DNA from 2 places in the Shewanella sp. A22 genome. Region 1 is predicted to be linked to the other one. Evidence: predicted binding sites of a transcription regulator. Region 1 holds the regulator's gene; the other holds the start of a gene.
What was found. The regulator MetJ, encoded in region 1, represses methionine synthesis genes. The targets are predictions, from matches to a motif close to TAGACGTCTAGACGTCTA.

Region 1 (4,436 bases):
AACACTTTAACTCCTGCTGAGTCGCCCCAGCTCTTAAACATGGTTAAACGGCCTGCAAAGCTGACGTTGTCCCAGACTTTTGCATCAATATTTAGGCGTAATCGTGTGGTGTAAAAGATATCGTTATCAATATCTTGTTGGGTTTTTTGGCCTAGCATCATAGGCATAACCCCTTGTAGCATACCGCTTTGAAATGCGCTGGCTAAATCAGGATTTGCCATCATCATTTGGCCTAATGGTGAGCTGGCACTATTAGGGTCGCCAAACGCGCCTGACATGGCCTTTGCGCCAAAATCAGAAAAGTTGACGTTCATGGCTGGGTTCCAAGTAACATTTTGATAATGTAATGAATGTGCCTTGGTTCTAAAGTCACCTGTAATGGATATTCTGTCTAATGCGGTGTGACGTTCGGTTTTATCAACCCGTGAATTTAAGTCGTCTAGCTCGTCGGTAATGCTGGCAAGCTGCTGTTTAAGATCGGCAATTTTTTGTGCATCTGTGTCTGCCGCTAGGCTAGCGCCACTCATAAAGAGCGCGTTAGCAACAAGTATTGATATAAGAGTTCTCATGGCCTTTCTCCCCCGATTCACCAAAAAAGTAGGTTTATTTGGCAAATTTTTACTGTAAGAATCCCTGAGGCTAAGCCCCACTATTTTTCGGTTTGTTGACTGGCTGATGTTTTCGCTTAAGACGAAAAGCGACTCAGCATTGATGATTTAGCCGCAGGTTGCTGGTTGGTCAGAGTCGGCGGCGTGGTCATACAAGAACTGTTGAATGTCTTTCAGATCTTTTTCTGATAAGGCTTCAAAAACGGCAGGTTTTGCTTTGTGTTTATCGCGAGTAAAAAATCGATCCCATTGGCTCATGGTTTTGGTCATTGGGGTAAGTTCAGGGCCTTCACTGCCAGCACTGTGGCAGGCTTTACATTCTTTTTTGTACAAGTGTTTGCCTTTTTTAGGGTTACCACCATCGGCAGCCATAGCTTGGCTTCCGAATGATAATGCTATGGCGACTGCGATACCAACTTTTACGTATGTGTTCATCATTTTATCCTCATAGAGCTTTTATAGGTGGAGCGTTAGCAACTTGTTTTATTCTTTGCTGTGAATAATGTTACCTAAAAGTAGATAGTGTTAATTTGAAGTAGATCATATCCATGAGAAAAATCTAATTGAAAAAAAGTTAATTGAAAAAAATCTAATGAACTAGTGTGATATTGATCGGTTGCATAGCGGTATTTTGTTTGCTAGGGGAGTGAAAGTGCGGCAATCGCTCTATGTTGTGTTGATATCGTGGGAAACAGATAGCAGAATAATAAATGAGTGCCTAGGCGCGATATTAGTTCATCAATGCGTTGGTTGATTTAATGACTAATACCGTGGCACTGATGCTACACAATATTAGGGTGGCGGTGCGGGTTTTGTTTTTATCGACATGGTTAATTAACTGGCCTGATACCAAGTAACCAGCAACGACCGAGGGTAATAGCATTAACGATAACCACAAGTGTTTTACTTCAACTAAGCCGACGATGGCTAGAATGGCTAAAGCAATTAATGAACTAAATACAAAAAAGGCTGACAATGCAGCTCTAAATTGGTTGGCATCTTGTCCGGCAAGTAAAATGGCCATTGGTGGGCCACCAATGGCAGCTATGTTGCCAAAAATACCTGAAAAAATACCCGCGATGAATAAACTAATGCGATTAATTGGCGCCGTGATTCGATAAACACTCAGGATAACGGCAATAAATACAATAGCGGCAATGATGAGTCCTAAAATAGCTTGAGGGGCAAACATTAATAACCCTGCGCCTAAAAAACCACCTGGCACCCGCCCAAGTAAGGCATATTGCAAGCCATTAAATTGCAGGTGGCCGCGCTCTCTAAATAAGGTCATTGCTGAGATGGAAAACCCCATTACAATAATAGGAACAGGTACAAGTTGGGGGTTAACGATATACAATAGAGGGCTTGCAACAACGGCCAACCCAAAACCAATTAAACTTTGGGTTAGCGCGCCAAAAAAAACGATAACTGATGCCAGTATCAACGTTGTTGGATCGATAAATGACAGCATAAGTTCTCTATAAAAACATCACTGCTTCTTAGGGCAGCTTCTATGTCGGTGAGGTAGAAACTAAATTGTGAGTTATTCGAGTTCTTCCCACTCGATACCCATATCATCCATTAGTTTCTTTGCTTCACTCGGAATACTATCAGGTTCATCTTTTGATAAATCACCGTCGTGAGGTAATGGTTGTCCCGTATATGCATGTAAAAAAGCTTCGCATAGCAGTTCACTATTGGTAGCATGGCGCAGATTATTTATCTGGCGACGCGTACGCTCATCTGTGAGTACTTTTAATACTTTTAAAGGGATAGAAACCGTAATTTTTTTTACTTGTTCATTCTTTTTGCCATGTTCGGCATATGGGCTGATATATTCGCCATTCCATTCAGTCATTAACTTACCCTTAACGATAAATACGCTGCAGATTTTAAACCGTTACAATCTCTAGTCAAATTATTGCTGTTATTTTGTCGTGATTGCAAATAGATTTCTTGATGTTTAGACGTCTAAATGGCTATTCTTGTTGACGGATGAAGAACTCTTCGGTAAATTTGGACGTCTAGACATCTCTTTGTGTGTTTGTGACATTTTAGGAATCCATTATGACTAAGCTTCAAAGCGCCACATTGGCCGTTCGCCAAGGTATTGAAACAGACACACAACATGGTGCTGTAGTACCACCGATTTATTTATCGACCAACTATTCTTTTAATGGTCATCAACACCCTAGGGAATTTGACTACAGTCGGTCGGGTAATCCTACACGCTGCATTTTAGGGGAAGCTCTCGCCAAACTTGAGCAAGGTGCTACCGGTGTGGTGACATGCACTGGCATGGCCGCGATTACATTGGTGACTAGCTTGCTTGGCCCAGATGATTTATTGGTTGTGCCGCACGATTGTTATGGTGGCAGTTATCGTTTATTTACTAATTTGGCCAAAAAAGGCCAATTTAAGCTGTTAGTCGTTGACCAAACCGATGTACAAGCATTGAATCAAGCTATTGCGCAAAAACCTAAAATGGTGTGGTTAGAAACACCATCTAACCCTTTACTGCGTGTGGTCGACATTGTTGAAATTAGTCAAGCTTGCCATGCTGTTGGCGCATTAGTCACGGTAGATAACACCTTTTTGTCTCCAATATTACAGCAACCATTGTTGCTGGGTGCCGACATTGTGATCCATTCAACCACTAAATACATAAATGGTCACAGTGATGTAGTGGGTGGTGCTGTTGTGGCTAAAGATCCTGAATTAGGCGAGTTACTGCATTGGTGGTCTAATACTCTGGGTTTAACAGGTTCAGCATTTGACAGCTACTTAACTTTGCGCGGCTTGCGTACGCTTTCGGTACGCATTCGAGAGCATCAACGCAATGCACAAAAAATAGTTGAGTTGCTTAATAGCAGTCATGTTGTTGCCAAGGTTTACTACCCAGGATTAAAAGACCATCCAGGTCACGAAATTGCGGTAAAACAACAACAAGGCTTTGGCGCTATGTTAAGTTTTGAATTAATTGGCGGCGAGGCTGAAGTCGTGGCCTTTTTACAGGGCTTGTCTTTGTTTAGTATTGCTGAAAGTTTAGGCGGAGTGGAAAGTTTAGTAGCCGTTCCGGCCACAATGACCCATAGAGCAATGGCTCCAGAAGCAAGGCAAGAGGCTGGTATTAAAGAGACTTTATTGAGATTATCTGTAGGTATAGAAGATGCAGATGATCTCCTTGCCGATCTCAATGCAGGGTTAGCCGCCGTCGCGGCAATTAAATAAGCTTAATTTCAGTTTATGTTCGCTGTAGTTTAAGCGAAATAAAGTAAAATAGCAGTCGCACAAAAAAGTCGTAGTTGTTTAAGGAGTTAGTAATGGCGCGAGGTCATTTACATAAGTTTGGTGGTTCTAGTTTAGCGGATGCTGATTGTTATCGCCGTGTTGCTCATATTTTACTTACCCATGGCCATAGTGATGATCTTGTTGTGGTGTCTGCTGCAGGTAAAACCACTAACTTCTTATACAAATTACTGAGTCTGCGTGAAAGTGGTCAATTATGGCAAGAAGAGTTGCAGGTACTTGTGAGCTACCAGCAAACCTTAATTGAACAATTATTGTCAAACGAGCAAGCGCGAGATTTGCGTGAACGTTTATCGACCGATAAATCTCAATTAGTTAGTTTGCTGTCTTTAGAGCAACATAACGATTACCAGCTGAACCAAGTTGTGAGTTTTGGTGAGCGTTGGTCTGCACGTTTAATGGCGGCTTTGTTACGAGAAATGGGGGTGGCAGCGACCCATGTCGATGCGTGTTCTATTTTGGTTGCAGACGAAGGCGCAGTGCCAAATATTTTAGTGCAAGAGTCACGCGATAAAGTAC
Region 2 (4,436 bases), on a different contig from region 1:
ATTTGGCTTCATCAGCTTCGGTTAGCCAATCTTTATTCACCATCCATAATTTAAAGCGTTTTACTGGATCGTGTTGTTGCCATTTTGCTTCTTCATCTTTTGAGCGATACCCTGATGGATCGTCTGATGATGAATGCGCACCTAATCGGTATGTCATGGCTTCAATTAATACTGGGGCATTGTGCTCTAATGCATGGGCTCGAGCTTGTTGTGTTGCGGCCAATACTGCAAGCATATCGTTTCCGTCGACACGTATGGTGTGCATACCATAACCCACACCACGACTAGCAATACCATTGCCGGCAAATTGCTCTTCAGTAGGAGTAGAAATAGCATAACCATTGTTACGGCAAAAAAAGATGGTTGGAGACTTAAGGACCGCAGCCATGTTTAAACCGGCATGGAAATCACCTTCAGAGGCTGCGCCTTCACCAAAGTAACAAATAGCAACATTACGTTTGCCTTGTAGCTTCATGCCATAAGCAACACCTGTCGCCTGTGGGATTTGCGTTGCCAATGGTGATGAAATGGTCTGGTAATTCAGTTCACGGCTACCGTAATGGATCGGCATTTGACGGCCTTTACCTAAATCTTTCTCATTACTGAACATTTGGTTCATAAATTGTTCAGTAGAAAAGCCGCGATAACGTAAAGATGCGTGTTCACGGTATTGAGCCAAAATCACATCGTCTTTATCTAGTGCCGCGGTACTACCAATGATTGCGGCTTCTTCACCAGTACAAGTCATGTAGAAACTGATACGGCCTTGTCTTTGTGCGCCTAACATGCGCTCGTCTAATACCCGCGTAAACACACAAGTGTCAAATATTTTATCGGCCAAGGTTTTGTCTATAATGGGCAGAACCGCATTCTCATACGTCGTGCCGTCGGCCTGCAAAATACGCAAAATGGGAATGTGCAATGATGCTTTGTCTAAGAAGCTGACACGATGCACTGTTTCATTGGTCAGTGGTGCGTTGCTCATATTATGCTCTTGTTATTGGTGAGCCATGTTCAACATAAACACGGCTCTATTTATACTATGCGAGTAGACATTACGTTAACGTAAACTACCTATCAATACCTACTTTAATTGTAAACGCATTTTACTCACGATTAATATGTATATATTGCTTTACGACTATACAATTGGCTCGTTAGGTGCTGGTACCAAACATAGCACTGTACGTTGTCCTATAGGTACATTTGCATTCGGAAATACGATTGCTTCTTGTGGGTGTTCAACTGAAATGACATTACCGCCTTCTGTCGCTAACACTTCACCTTGATTAAAGGCACTGAAGTTTTCTGCATCACCAGCAAAACTAAACTCAAAATCATCAAAGTGCTTATTAATAGAGCGCGATACTTTATATAAGTTCACCTTATTTACATCAAACGGTGATACTTCAAGCGCCACTTGAGTGATTAACTGTTCAAGCATAATGCGGGTTTGTTCGAAACGGCTCATGTCATTTTCTCCAAATGGCATGACTTTACCTAATTCAACCGTAAAAGCATCGGCATTAAATTGGTGTGATGAGTAGTAACTGAATGTCGTCGTCGGTTCATGATGAAACAATATGGTGTTCACCCCGCAGTCTGCCAGAAACATTATTTGTTCCGCACTAAATGCGCGTCCGGGTCTATAAGGATATATGGCAAATTTTTCATGTTTCGATGCACGAATCGCGGTATGCAAATCATAATGAATACGTTGGCGATCGGTATGTGCAGTAAAGAAATCAGCCACGTATTGTTCTAGCGCCTTGGCACGATGACGCTCTGGATGACTTAACCCCTCACCCTTTGAATGCGCGCCGCTAAATAAACGATTCATGTTTTCGTCAATAAAACGCGTTTTGTTGATAATGGCAGCAGGATTACCAATTAAAAACAAACAACGTTGTCGAGCGATAATTTTTTCGCTCAACAAATCAATAATTAATTGGTTACAGATTTCAATCGGCGCAGTTTCGTTACCATGGACTGCGCTGGATAATACAACATCTTTGGTTGACGGTTGATTAGGGGTAAATTTTATTACCCCAGTATCAAGTACATCTACTTGAGTATGATCACCTAGCATAAAATCGTAACTGCCATTTATCCCGTCAGGATTGGCTAAGGTGTAAGCTAAAAAATCTTTATCTTTCATTAGGCTAGATAACACTATCAACTCCTTGAAAATTTATTATACGGCATGATTAAGTTGGTTTTGTACGGCCACTTAATGATTGATAATCTGATATGCCTATTTTTATCTGCGGATTCTAGCATAGGCAACAATAATTTTAATGAAGGCATATGATAGATTTATTTAATAATTAAAGTTTGCTTGCAAAACTTCACAATATTCAACACAATTATAGCCATCTAGACATCTGTAGTGAATTTTCAAGGATATCTCATGGCATTAGCAACATTTGGAGCAGGCTGTTTTTGGGGCGTAGAGCATTTTTTTCGTGAAATTAACGGCGTCATTAATGCAACGTGTGGCTATATGGGCGGCAAAGACAGTGCAACTTCGTATAAAGAAGTGAAAACGGGCTTAACCGGCCACGCTGAAGTGGTACAAGTTGAATTTAACCCTGAAGTCGTTAGTTATAACGATTTGTTGGATACATTTTGGAAAAATCATAACCCAACTATGCTGAATATGCAGGGTGGCGACATTGGCACTCAATATCGCAGCACAATATTTTTCCATGATAAAGAACAAAAAGCCCAAGCAGAAAGTTCAAAATTGGCATTAGCCCGCAGTGGAAAATGGGGCCAACGACATATTGTGACCGAAATAGTGCCAATACAAACATTTCATGTTGCTGAAGAATATCATCAGAATTATTTAGAAAAAAATAATTTACCTACTTGTCATTTGGTGTACTAAGCCAAAGTTCGCGAGCAAATACGCTTAAACTAAAGTCGTTTCAAGTGATGTTCACCATTACCTCCTTGAAACGGAATATTTACACAATAGATAACGGCAATCGATTTCCTACACTTAACTTCACTTTACCCGCAGAGTTAAATTCCATACAATTCCATGCAAATTGCTTAAGGCATGTTATCGGAGAACAAAATCATGAGTGAAGCTCGTCACGTTAACCTATTAATATTAGGTTCTGGCCCTGCCGGCTATACCGCTGCAGTTTATGCTGCACGTGCAAATTTAAATCCTGTGATGATTACAGGTATGCAACAAGGTGGTCAATTAACCACGACTACTGAAGTTGAAAATTGGCCAGGCGATGCCGAAGACTTAACGGGCCCTGCATTAATGGAACGTATGCAAAAACATGCGGAAAAGTTTGATACTGAAATTATTTTCGATCACATCAACGAAGTCACGTTAACCGAGCGCCCTTTCCGTTTAAAAGGCGACAATGGTGAATTTACCTGTGATGCGTTAATCATTGCAACTGGTGCATCGGCTAAATATTTAGGCCTTCCATCTGAAGAAGCTTTTATGGGCCGTGGTGTGTCAGCCTGTGCAACCTGCGATGGTTTCTTTTATCGTAACCAAAAAGTGGCAGTGATTGGTGGCGGTAATACCGCTGTTGAAGAAGCGCTTTATTTAAGCAACATAGCTTCTGAAGTTCATTTAATCCACCGTCGCGATACTTTCCGTTCAGAAAAAATTCTGATCAATCGCCTAATGGACAAAGTGGCTAACGGTAATATCATTTTGCATCTTGACCAAACACTTGAAGAAGTGACTGGTAACGACATGGGTGTAACTGGTCTTAAGACGAAAAGTACTAAAGATGGTTCAGTAAGCGATCTTGAAGTAGCGGGTGTATTTGTGGCCATTGGTCACAGCCCAAATACGGGTATTTTTGCAGGCCAATTAGAAATGAACCACGGTTATCTAAAAGTAAACAGTGGCTTACAAGGCAATGCAACGCAAACTAGCATTGAAGGCGTGTATGCTTGTGGTGACGTAATGGACCAACATTACCGCCAAGCAATCACCTCTGCGGGGACGGGGTGCATGGCTGCGTTAGATGCAGAGCGCTTCCTTGACGCTCAAAAATAATCACCCCGCTAACGCGAGACAAAAAAGAGCAGTTTATCTGCTCTTTTTTATTGTCTAATAAATACCTAAATGGGATATGCACTAGGGTCTGTTGATCTTTGCTGGTTAAATTTCGTTCGAGTTAAAAACGTTTTTATCGAGGCGAATGGATTGATGCCTAGTCATCTAAGCAAAATTCATTCAACAATGAGTAAAACGTTTTTAACCGAACCCTTCGGGCAGCGTTTGTTGGTCATTTTTACTGCGTTATCGACTTTTTATGTAGAATAACTACACCACAAAGTCTCTGCCGCGCAATTATAAATGTGAGTAATGACCAACAATTCGCTGCAAAAACAACCTTGAAAGATTAACAGGCCCTAACATCAAAGTGCTTTTTGATAAAACACCGCTTCGG

Region 2: a site for MetJ is predicted at 2,370-2,387, ahead of msrA (peptide-methionine (S)-S-oxide reductase MsrA). Genes of this name have one in related genera too.

What each region holds. Positions count from the first base shown of each region.
Region 1 covers NZ_JBSQBN010000013.1:34,142-38,577, reverse strand. The annotation lists gene ACWXWT_RS04355 (DUF3373 domain-containing protein) at 1-569, opposite strand, end outside; gene ACWXWT_RS04350 (c-type cytochrome) at 717-1,046, opposite strand; gene ACWXWT_RS04345 (sulfite exporter TauE/SafE family protein) at 1,339-2,079, opposite strand; gene metJ (met regulon transcriptional regulator MetJ) at 2,152-2,466, opposite strand; gene metB (cystathionine gamma-synthase) at 2,676-3,839, shown strand; gene ACWXWT_RS04330 (bifunctional aspartate kinase/homoserine dehydrogenase II) at 3,932-4,436, shown strand, end outside.
Region 2 covers NZ_JBSQBN010000123.1:5,384-9,819, reverse strand. The annotation lists gene ACWXWT_RS17115 (thiamine pyrophosphate-dependent dehydrogenase E1 component subunit alpha) at 1-985, opposite strand, end outside; gene astE (succinylglutamate desuccinylase) at 1,142-2,173, opposite strand; gene msrA (peptide-methionine (S)-S-oxide reductase MsrA) at 2,411-2,890, shown strand; gene trxB (thioredoxin-disulfide reductase) at 3,086-4,039, shown strand; gene ACWXWT_RS17095 (GNAT family N-acetyltransferase) at 4,405-4,436, opposite strand, start outside.